DNA from 3 places in the Roseateles agri genome. Region 2 is predicted to be linked to each of the others. Evidence: predicted binding sites of a transcription regulator. Region 2 holds the regulator's gene; each other region holds the start of a gene.

Region 1 (3,271 bases), on a different contig from region 2:
GGCATCGCCACCCAGTTGCTGAACCGCGCGGAGTGCACGGTACGGGACCTGGGCCGCACGCTGCTGGTGCTGGAAACGCCCGCCGATTCGCAGGCCGAAGCGGTATTCGCCCATCTGGACTGGCAGCGCGCCGGCGAGATCCCCGACTTTAGCGCCTGCGCCGAAGGCCGGCTGCACGCCAGCGCGATGTACTACAAGCGGCTGGAACTGGCGTCGAGCTAACGAGTTATTTCAGCGTCATCAGGCGATCAGCAGGATCTTGCCGACGGTGCCGCGCGCCTCGATCAGCGCATGCGCGGCAGCACCTTCCGACAGCGGGAAGCGCGCGGCCACCGGCACGCGCAAGCGGCCGGACTCGATCAAGCCGAACAGCTCGGCCGCACGGCGCCGGCGCTCCTCGGCACCGGTGAGCACATTCCACAGGTCGCCACCGACGAGTCGCTTGGAGCCATCCATCAAGATGCTTGGCGGCACCGGCGGCGGCGTGCCGCCGGCCATGCCGTAGAAGACCACCGTGCCGCCCGTACGCACCTGGGTCAGCGAATCGAGCACGGTCATGCCGGTGGAGTCGTAGACCACGTCCAGCGGCGGCAGTCCCGTGAGGTCCGGCGCGGCGCCGGGCGGGCTGACGAGCACCTCGGCCGCCTGCCCGCGCAAGACCGCCGCCTTGGCTTCGCTGGAGGTCAGGCCGATCATCCGCGCACCGCGGGCCGCGCCCCACTGCATCAGCAAGCCGCCGACGCCGCCGGCCGCGGCGTGCACCAGCGCCGTTTCGCCGGCCGCCAGCGGATGGCTGTCGCTGGCGAGGAACTGCGCGGTGAGACCCTGCAGCAGCGCCGCGGCGGCCGTCTCCGCATTGATCGTGGCGGGCAGCGGGATCAGGCGCTCGCAGTCGACCGCGGCCAGTTCGGCGTTGGCGAAAGGCGCATCGGCGAAGCCGACCCGGTCACCGGGCGCGAAGCCGCTGCCGGGCGGCGCACTGACGACGACGCCCGCACCCTCGTAGCCGGCGATGTAGGGCGGCGCGCCGCGCAGGTGATAGCGCCCCTGGCGGCGGTAGACGTCGGCGAAGTTCAGGCCGATCGCCTGCAGGCGCACCAGCGCCTGGCCGGGCCCGGGCACCGGGTCGGGCAGTTCGGTCCAGCGCAGGACGTCGGGACCGCCGAATTCAGAGAAGGTCAGTGCTTTCATGGCCCGCATGCTACGGCGGGCGAGTCCCTGGCATCCGATTTGCCTCAGCCAAGCATCCGTTCCCCGGCGTATCCCGACGGCAGAAATCGGCGGTTTAGCGTGAAAGTTAGCAAACACTCTTCGCTGAAGCCCTATGAATTCTTGCTATCACCGCGATACCCCCTCTTGTTTAGCACTCATCTTGGCGGAGTGCTAATATCAACGCCGTGGAACCCAAAAGGTTCGGTTTGCCAAGGAAAGCGAAGCTGACGATGTCTACTTCTTCTACTGCTGCACTGACGGTTCGCGACCCCTGGGCGCTGGTGCCCTCTCTCGGTAACCTGGACGCCTACATCTCGGCCGTGAATCGCCTGCCGCTGCTGACTGCCGAGGAAGAAAACGCCTCGGCCCGCAAGCTGCGCGAATCCGGCGACCTGGAAGCCGCCGGTCGGCTGGTGCTCTCGCACCTGCGTCTGGTCGTGTCCATCTCCCGCCAATACCTGGGCTACGGCCTGCCGCAGGGCGACCTGATCCAGGAAGGCAACGTCGGCCTGATGAAGGCCGTCAAGCGCTTCGACCCGGACCAGGGCGTGCGCCTGGTCAGCTATGCGATGCACTGGATCAAGGCCGAGATCCACGAGTACATCCTGAAGAACTGGCGCATGGTCAAGGTCGCGACGACCAAGGCCCAGCGCAAGCTGTTCTTCAACCTGCGCTCGATGAAGCACAGCATGAAGGAAGGCGTGGCTGACGACCAGACGCACCGGATGAGCCTCACCGAGGCCCAGCTGGAGCAGGTCGCGACGACGCTGAACGTCAAGCGCGAGGAAGTGCTGGAGATGGAAACGCGCCTGTCCGGCGGCGACGTGGCCCTGGAGCCGCAGACCGACGACGACGGCGAGAGCTATGCCCCGATCGCCTACCTGGCCGACGAGACGCAGGAACCGACCCGCGTGCTGGAAGCCCAGGCCCGCGATGCGCTGGCCGGCGACGGCATCACGCGTGCGCTCGATGCACTGGATCCGCGCAGCCGCCGCATCGTGGAAGAGCGCTGGCTGAAGGTCAACGACGATTCCTCGGGCGGCATGACGCTGCACGAGCTGGCCGCCGAGTACGGTGTTTCCGCCGAGCGGATACGCCAGATCGAGGTGGCCGCGATGAAGAAGATGCGCAAGGCGCTGACGCCGGCCTGAGGCGTCGCCAGCAAAGCAGAAGCCCCGCTCAGCGGGGCTTTTTTCATTTCTCGTTCAACAGCGTCTTGACGTCGTCCGCCAGCGCCTGCGCGCCGGAGCCGTAGCGGGTGAACACACGCACCCGGCCCTGCGGATCGAAGATGAAGCTGGCGGCCGTGTGGTCCATCGTGTAGCTGCCCTCGGTCTTGCCGGGCACCTTGGCGTAATAGACCTTGAACTCCTTGGCTGCGGCCTTGGTCTGCTCGTCGCTGCCGCGCAGCGCGACGAAGCTCTTGTCGAAGTTGGCCACATAGGCCTTCAGCAGGTCGGGCGTGTCGCGCTCGGGGTCGATGCTGACGAACACGCCCTGCAGCTTGTCGCCGTCGGCGCCCAGCGAGCGCTTGACCTCGGACAGCTCGGCCATCGTCGTCGGGCAGACGTCGGGGCACTGCGTGTAGCCGAAGAAGACCACGACGACCTTGCCCTTGAAGTCGGCGAGGCTGCGCATGTGGCCGTCGGCATCGGGCAGGCTCAGCGTGCGGGCGTACTCGGCACCGGTCAGGTCCACGCCCTTGAAGGTGGGGGCGGACGAGCTGCCGCCGAACTTGTCGCAGGCGGCCAGGGTCAGGCCAAGTCCAAGGCTCAGCGCGAGGGTCAGGAAGAGTCGTTTCTTGATCATCATGCGATGTAGTGGTCGATCAGCAGCGCCGCGAACAGCAGCGCCAGGTACCAGATCGAGAACCAGAAAGTCTTGCGCGCCAGCATGTCTGAATAGTTTCGCCACAGGCGGATCGCGTAGACGCAGAAAGCCAGGCCCAGCACCACGGCGCTGACCAGGTAGAGCCAGCCGCTCATGCCGGTCAGGAAGGGCAGCAGCGTGGCGGCCAGCAGCACCCAGGTGTAGAGCACGATCTGCAGCTTGGTGTAGT
Region 2 (3,271 bases):
TTTTTGAAACGCGGAGCTCCGCTGTCGGCGGATCCTGCGCTGCGCGGCTTTCGCTCCTGGCTGTCTCAGGCTTCAGTCGCCGAGACTTGGCCCTTCTGCATTCAAGCCGACGGCCGCCCCTTGGACATGGCCGAAGCCATCGCGACGGGCCGGCTCAACGACGACATCGAGCAGCTCAATCTTCGGGAGTTCTCCACGCGCCTCGCTGACGCAGCGTCACGCGCGACCTCGCTCGGCGAAAGCATCGAGGTTGGCGCAGCCGTAAGAACCGCCAAGACGCGAGGCGCAGCCAAGCGGACGACGTGGGACAAGCCAGGCGGCCCTATTTAGGCGAGCCTTCGGGCGCGTCCATGGCTCAGATCGTCTCCGTGTAGCCGCGCGGCCCCTTCTCGCCAATCTCTTTGGCCTCGGCTTCCGCGAACCGGCGATTGGCTTGCATGCGGAAGGCCTCTAGCATGTCGTGCATGCGCATCCAGCGGACCTCGACGATGTCCCGCTGGCTGTCCACGGACTCCCAGAACTCGAAGGCGTCGCCGTCGGCGTCGATCGCCGCGGCATAGCTGTCCATGATCGTCCCCTTGCCCAAAAAGTCAGCGAGGGAATGGAAACGCGACACGTTGAGCATCGACGTGTTCTGGAACGTATGCCCCTCGATCCAATCTCGCAGCTTGCCCAGGTGATAGCGGACCGGAGCCTTCTTCCCGTCGCCGAGCTTGGTGAACGGAGGGCCATCGCCCACCTCCCGCATCGTCGAGAGCTGATCGGTGTTGGTCTGAAGCATCTCCGCGACCTGCGCCGGAGTCAGCAAGAGTTCGCCGGTGCGGATGCCCAGCTCCTGCGCGATCGAATTGGCGGGCATCGCGAGGGTCGCGAGAGGCGCCGCCTCGGATTTCTTGTTGGCCATGACCCCAAGCGTAGCACCCGGGACTAAGCGGGATCTTGAGGGGGCCACCTGGGGGCCATGACTGCGAACATTCAGGCAGTCAAAGCCGCCGCGATACGGTCTTCATAGGAGAAAAATGGTAGGCCGTGCAGGGCTTGAACCTGCGACCAAAGGATTATGAGTCCTCTGCTCTAACCAACTGAGCTAACGGCCCCCGGGGAGGAAGGCGGCGATTCTATAGCCGCTATCGCCGGGGCGACCCGGCTACTTCTGTCCCGACAGCGCCTGGCTCACCATCCTCGACGTGATGTCAACGATCTGGATCATGCGGTCGTAGGCCATGCGGGTGGGGCCGATGACGCCGAGGGTGCCGACGATCTGGCCGTCGACCTCGTAGGGGGCGGAGACGACGGACAGTTCCTCGAAGGGCACGACCTGGCTCTCGCCGCCGATGTAGATGCGCACGCCCTCGGCGCGGCTGGAGACGTCGAGCAGGCGCATCAGCTGCGTCTTCTGCTCGAACATGTCGAAGAGGCGGCGCAGGCTGCCCATGTCGTTGCTGAAGTCCTGCACGGTCAGCAGGTTGCGTTCGCCGGAGATGACGACGCGGTCCTGCTCGTCGACCATCGCCTCGGTGCCGGCCTGCACGGCCGCGTTCATCAGCGTGGCGATCTCGCTGCGCAGCACGTCGACCTCGCTCTTCAGCCGTTCGCGCACCGCTTCCAGCGTCAGGCCGGCGTAGCTGGCATTGAGCCGGTTGCTGGCCTCGGCAAGTTCGCTCTGGCTGAAATCCTTGGCGGTGAAGATCACGCGGTTCTGCACGTCGCCGTCGGGCGCCACCATGATGACCAGCACGCGCCGGTCGCCCAGGCGCAGGAACTCGATGTGGTGGAAGACGCTGGGCTTGCGCGGCGCGGTGACGACGCCGACGAAGCTCGACAGGTTGGACAGCAGGTGCGCGGCGCTGGCGATCACGCGCTGTGGCTGGTCGGGCTGAAGCGTCGACGTTTCCAGCGGCCGTGCATCGGCGCCGACGATGCTGCCCGGCTTGGCCGTCAGCATCGTGTCGACGAAGAGGCGGTAGCCGCGCGCGGTGGGGATGCGGCCGGCGCTGGTGTGGGGGCTGGCGATCAGGCCCAGCTCTTCCAGGTCGGCCATCACGTTGCGGATGGTGGCCGGGCTCAGCTCAAGGCCCGAGGCTTTGGAGAGCGTGCGCGACCCCACCGGCTGGCCGTCCGCGATATAGCGTTCGACCAGGGTCTTCAGCAGTGATTTGGAGCGCTCGTCCAGCATGGTTTTCATTGTAGTTGGCGGCCCAGCCCCACCCGGAGCCGCCATATCGCTGTGGTGTAATTCTTCGCATGGCCAAGCGCTTTCAACATGTGGCAATCGTCGGCAAGCACCAGGCTCAGGGGATCCGCCCGATTCTGGATGAAATCGCCGACTTCGTGATGGGCCTGGGCCTGGAGGTTTCGCTGGAGCGCGAGACGGCGCTGAACACCGGCATGACCGGCTTCGAGGCGCTGACCACCGACGAACTCGGCAGCCAGTGCGACGTGGCCATCGTGGTCGGCGGCGACGGCACGATGCTGGGCTTCGCGCGCGAGATGGCGCGCTACGGCACGCCGCTGGTGGGCATCAACCAGGGCCGCCTGGGCTTCGTCACCGACATCTCGATCGAGCATTTCCGCGACGCGCTGGCGCCGATCCTGGCCGGCAACTACGAGGTGGAGCACCGCGCGATGCTGGAGGGCGCCGTCTGGCGCGACGGCGAGAACATCTTCGAGGGACTGGCGATGAACGACGTCGTCGTCAGCCGCGGCGCCACCGCCGGCATGGTCGAACTGCGCGTGGACGTGGCCGGCGAGTTCATGGCGAATCTGCGGGCGGACGGCGTGATCGTCGCCTCGCCGACCGGCTCGACCGCCTACGCGCTCTCGGCCGGCGGCCCAATCCTGCACCCGAGCATCGCCGGCTGGCTGCTGGTGCCGATCGCCTCGCACACGCTGTCCAACCGGCCGATCGTGCTGCCCGACCTCGGCGAGGTGCGGCTGGAGATCGTGGCCGGGCGCGATGCCAGCGTCAATTTCGACATGCAGAGCCTCGCCAGCCTGCTGCATGGTGACCTGATCACCGTGCGCCGCTCGGCGCACCGAGTGTGCTTCTTGCACCCGGAGGGATGGAGTTACTACGCCACGCTGCGCCGCAAGCTGCGCTGGTACGAGGGAGTGAGCTGAATGCTGCGGCGATTGAATTTGAAAGACTTCGTCATCGTCCCCGAGCTGGAGCTGGACTTCGGCCCGGGCTTCGCCGTGCTGACCGGCGAGACCGGCGCCGGCAAGTCGATCCTGATCGATGCGCTGCAGCTCGCGCTGGGCAGCCGTGGCG
Region 3 (3,271 bases), on a different contig from region 2:
GAACTACAAGGTTCAGCTGAACGTCGAGAACCTGACGGACAAGAAGTACTACGCCGTCGCCAACGGCGACAACAACATCACCCCGGGCTCGCCGCGTGCGTTCAAGGTGATGATGAGCGTCAAGTACTGAGCGCGGCAGGAGTTGTCGCAAGCATCGGCGGAGTCGTCTGAGGCGACTCCGCCTTCAATTCTCGAAGCCCGGTTCAGGTCCAGCGGCCTGAGGGTCACGGGCGCCCGGCTCCGGATCCTCAGGTTCTTCCAGCGGGCGCACCAGCGCCACTGGAGCGCGGAGGAGATTTTCCGGGACCTGATGTCCGAGCCGGATGCGGACCTGGGCCTCAGCACCGTGCACCGCATCCTGATGCAGTTCGAGCAGGTTGGCCTGCTCACCCGGCATCAGTTCAAAGGGTCGAGAGTCGTCTACGAACTCGACGACCGCGGGCATCACGATCACATGGTCTGCCTGATGTGCGGCGCGGTGGAAGAGTTCGCCGACGAGACCATCGAGCGGCGCCGGAACGAGATCGCCTCGATGCGCGGATTCGAGCTGCGCCGCCACGCGCTCACCTTGTTCGGCTGCTGCTGTCGCGCCGAGTGCCGTGCCGCCTGGCGCAGCCGGAGGTGATCTTCAGTGCTCGTCCGCCGATTTCTCGACCAGCGCGCTGCGCACGCCGCTGATCTGGCCGCGAACCACCTTCCAGAAATTGGCCGTGCCATCGACCAGCCGCCATGCGTTGGAGCGATGGGCCAGTTCGCCGACCTCGGGCGCCACGTCCCGCAGGTTCTTGAGCCCGAGGATCTTCAGGTACTTGCGCACGGTGTTCGGACTGTGGATCAGCAGCACGACGCGCCAGCCGTAGCGACGAGACAGCATCACCATGCCGATGGCGCTGCCCAGGTCATTGAGGTTGCCGTTGAAATCCTCGATGGCCCGGTCGATCAGACCCTGAATTTCCTTCTCGTTCATGCGTGGCTCAAGCTGTCCTCGTCGAATCCGCGCGAGTGTCGCACGCGTCCCGCCGGTTGAATTTGTCGATAATGCGAATCGTTTCTGCATCAATCGTGAATCGAGGAAAAGGCCGTGTTCAATGCGTTTCTGGTGACGCTTCGCGAGATCGCCGAACTGCTGGTGATCGCGGAGGGGCTGCGCGCCTACCTCCGTCACGAGAATCAGCGGCACCGGCTGCGGCAGGTCCACGTGGGCATGATCTCCGGCGCCTTGCTCGGCGTGGGGCTGTCCACCTGGCTGATCGAGCTGTCGTGGGACGCGATGCCGCGCGCAGCGATCTCCGCCGCGATCGGCGCGACGGTCCTGATGCTGGCGACCGGCATGCTGTCTTCGGTACGAAGCCTGCAATCGAAGGTCCAGGACGCCCTTGAACGCTGGGGCGAACGCACGGCCATGCCGGCGGCGATCATCGGCGTCGCCGCATTCGCGGCCTGTCGGGAAACGGTCGAGTTGTCCCTGTTCCTCGACGCCACCTGGCCGGTGGCCGGAACCACGGCGACGCTGGCCGGTGCAGCCCTGGGTGTCGGCTGCGCCGCGGGCCTGGCCCTGGTCTACCGCCAAATCGCCACGCGCGTGAATCTCCTGCTGCTATTCCAGTTGTCGACCCTGATCCTTGCCTTGATGGCGACCGAGCTGCTGCTGGGTGGCTTGGGTCGTTGGCTCGCGATCGCGACGGCCGACGACGCGCAAGGCAGTGCGGTCCGCAGCATCGCCACGCCCTTCCTGGAAGGCGGGCGATGGTACGTCGGCGTCTGCATGACGCTGATGCTGCTGCCCGGCGCCGCCGTGGCCCGGGCGTGGTGGCGCGAGTCGGCGATTCGTTGATACCCAGTGGATGCAAGGCTCTTGAACCGTCACCGGCCGCCCCTATAATTTGCCTGCTAGCACTCAACACCCACGAGTGCTAATATCTCAGGAGCCCGAGCCAATCGGGCTCTTTGAATACCGGGAAGGCCTGCGACGCCGCAGGCTTTTCACTTGTGGCACCGAGAAATCTCAAGGAGATCCATCCATGAAACTGCGTCCCCTGCACGACCGCGTGATCGTCAAGCGTCTGGAACAAGAAACCAAGACTGCCTCCGGCATCGTCATCCCCGACGCCGCCGCCGAGAAGCCGGACCAGGGCGAAGTCCTGGCCGTCGGCCCGGGCAAGCGTGACGACAAGGGCGCCTTCATCGCCCTGAACGTGGCCGTCGGTGACCGCGTGCTGTTCGGCAAGTACTCGGGCCAGACCGTCAAGGTCGACGGCGAAGAGCTGCTGGTCATGAAGGAAGACGACCTGTTCGCAGTGGTCGCCAAGTAAAGCTACTGCGCGGGCGCCATGCGGCGTTGGTGCGGTGCTCGGGATCCTCACGTACAGAAGTACGTTCCGGTCCCTCCGCTCCGCCCGCCTTGCCTGGCACCCGCTCGCTACGCTTTCCTTGGCAACCACTGACGTGCCTGGAAAGCGTGGTCAACCTCACATACTGAATTCGGAGAAAAGAACATGGCAGCAAAAGACGTGATCTTCGGCGGCGAAGCCCGTGCCCGCATGGTCGAAGGCGTGAACATCCTGGCCAACGCGGTCAAGGTGACCCTGGGCCCCAAGGGCCGCAACGTGGTGCTGGAGCGCTCGTTCGGCGCCCCGACGGTGACCAAGGACGGCGTGTCCGTGGCCAAGGAAGTCGAGCTGAAGGACAAGCTGCAGAACATGGGCGCGCAGATGGTCAAGGAAGTCGCTTCCAAGACCAGCGACAACGCCGGTGACGGCACCACCACCGCGACCGTGCTGGCTCAAGCCATCGTCCGCGAAGGCATGAAGTACGTGGCCGCCGGCATGAACCCGATGGACCTGAAGCGCGGTATCGACAAGGCCGTCACGGCCCTGGTCGCCCAGCTGAAGGCCGCTTCGAAGGCCACGACGACCTCGAAGGAAATCGCCCAGGTCGGCGCGATCTCCGCCAACAGCGACGAATCGATCGGCAAGATCATCGCCGACGCGATGGACAAGGTCGGCAAGGAAGGCGTCATCACCGTCGAAGACGGCAAGTCGCTGGACAACGAGCTGGACGTCGTCGAAGGCATGCAGTTCGACCGCGGCTACCTGTCGCCGTACTTCATCAACACGCCGGAAAAGCAGTCCGCTCTGCTCGACAACCCGTTCGTGCTGCTGTACGACAAGAAGATCAGCAACATCCGTGACCTGCTGCCCACGCTGGAAGCCGTGGCCAAGGCCGGCCGTCCGCTGCTGATCATTGCCGAAGAAGTCGACGGCGAAGCGCT

What was found. The regulator HrcA, encoded in region 2, represses chaperone genes, less so after heat shock. The targets are predictions, from matches to a motif close to TTAGCACTCNNNNNNNNNGAGTGCTAA.
Region 1: rpoH (RNA polymerase sigma factor RpoH) is a predicted target of HrcA. The motif match lies at 1,361-1,387, and genes of this name have one in related genera.
Region 3: SNE35_RS05595 (co-chaperone GroES) is a predicted target of HrcA. The motif match lies at 1,891-1,917, and genes of this name have one in related genera.

Annotation. Positions count from the first base shown of each region.
Region 1 is NZ_JAXCLA010000001.1:370,776-374,046, forward strand. Features, by position in the region: gene SNE35_RS01725 (GNAT family N-acetyltransferase) at 1-222, shown strand, start outside; gene SNE35_RS01730 (quinone oxidoreductase family protein) at 241-1,191, opposite strand; gene rpoH (RNA polymerase sigma factor RpoH) at 1,443-2,363, shown strand; gene SNE35_RS01740 (SCO family protein) at 2,407-3,024, opposite strand; gene cyoE (heme o synthase) at 3,021-3,271, opposite strand, start outside.
Region 2 is NZ_JAXCLA010000009.1:127,695-130,965, reverse strand. Features, by position in the region: gene SNE35_RS25705 (hypothetical protein) at 1-330, shown strand, start outside; gene SNE35_RS25700 (hypothetical protein) at 356-904, opposite strand; tRNA gene SNE35_RS25695 (tRNA-Ile) at 1,021-1,097, opposite strand; gene hrcA (heat-inducible transcriptional repressor HrcA) at 1,148-2,176, opposite strand; gene SNE35_RS25685 (NAD kinase) at 2,245-3,120, shown strand; gene recN (DNA repair protein RecN) at 3,121-3,271, shown strand, end outside.
Region 3 is NZ_JAXCLA010000002.1:301,928-305,198, forward strand. Features, by position in the region: gene SNE35_RS05575 (TonB-dependent receptor) at 1-130, shown strand, start outside; gene SNE35_RS05580 (transcriptional repressor) at 188-625, shown strand; gene SNE35_RS05585 (hypothetical protein) at 629-967, opposite strand; gene SNE35_RS05590 (FTR1 family protein) at 1,082-1,834, shown strand; gene SNE35_RS05595 (co-chaperone GroES) at 2,022-2,312, shown strand; gene groL (chaperonin GroEL) at 2,496-3,271, shown strand, end outside.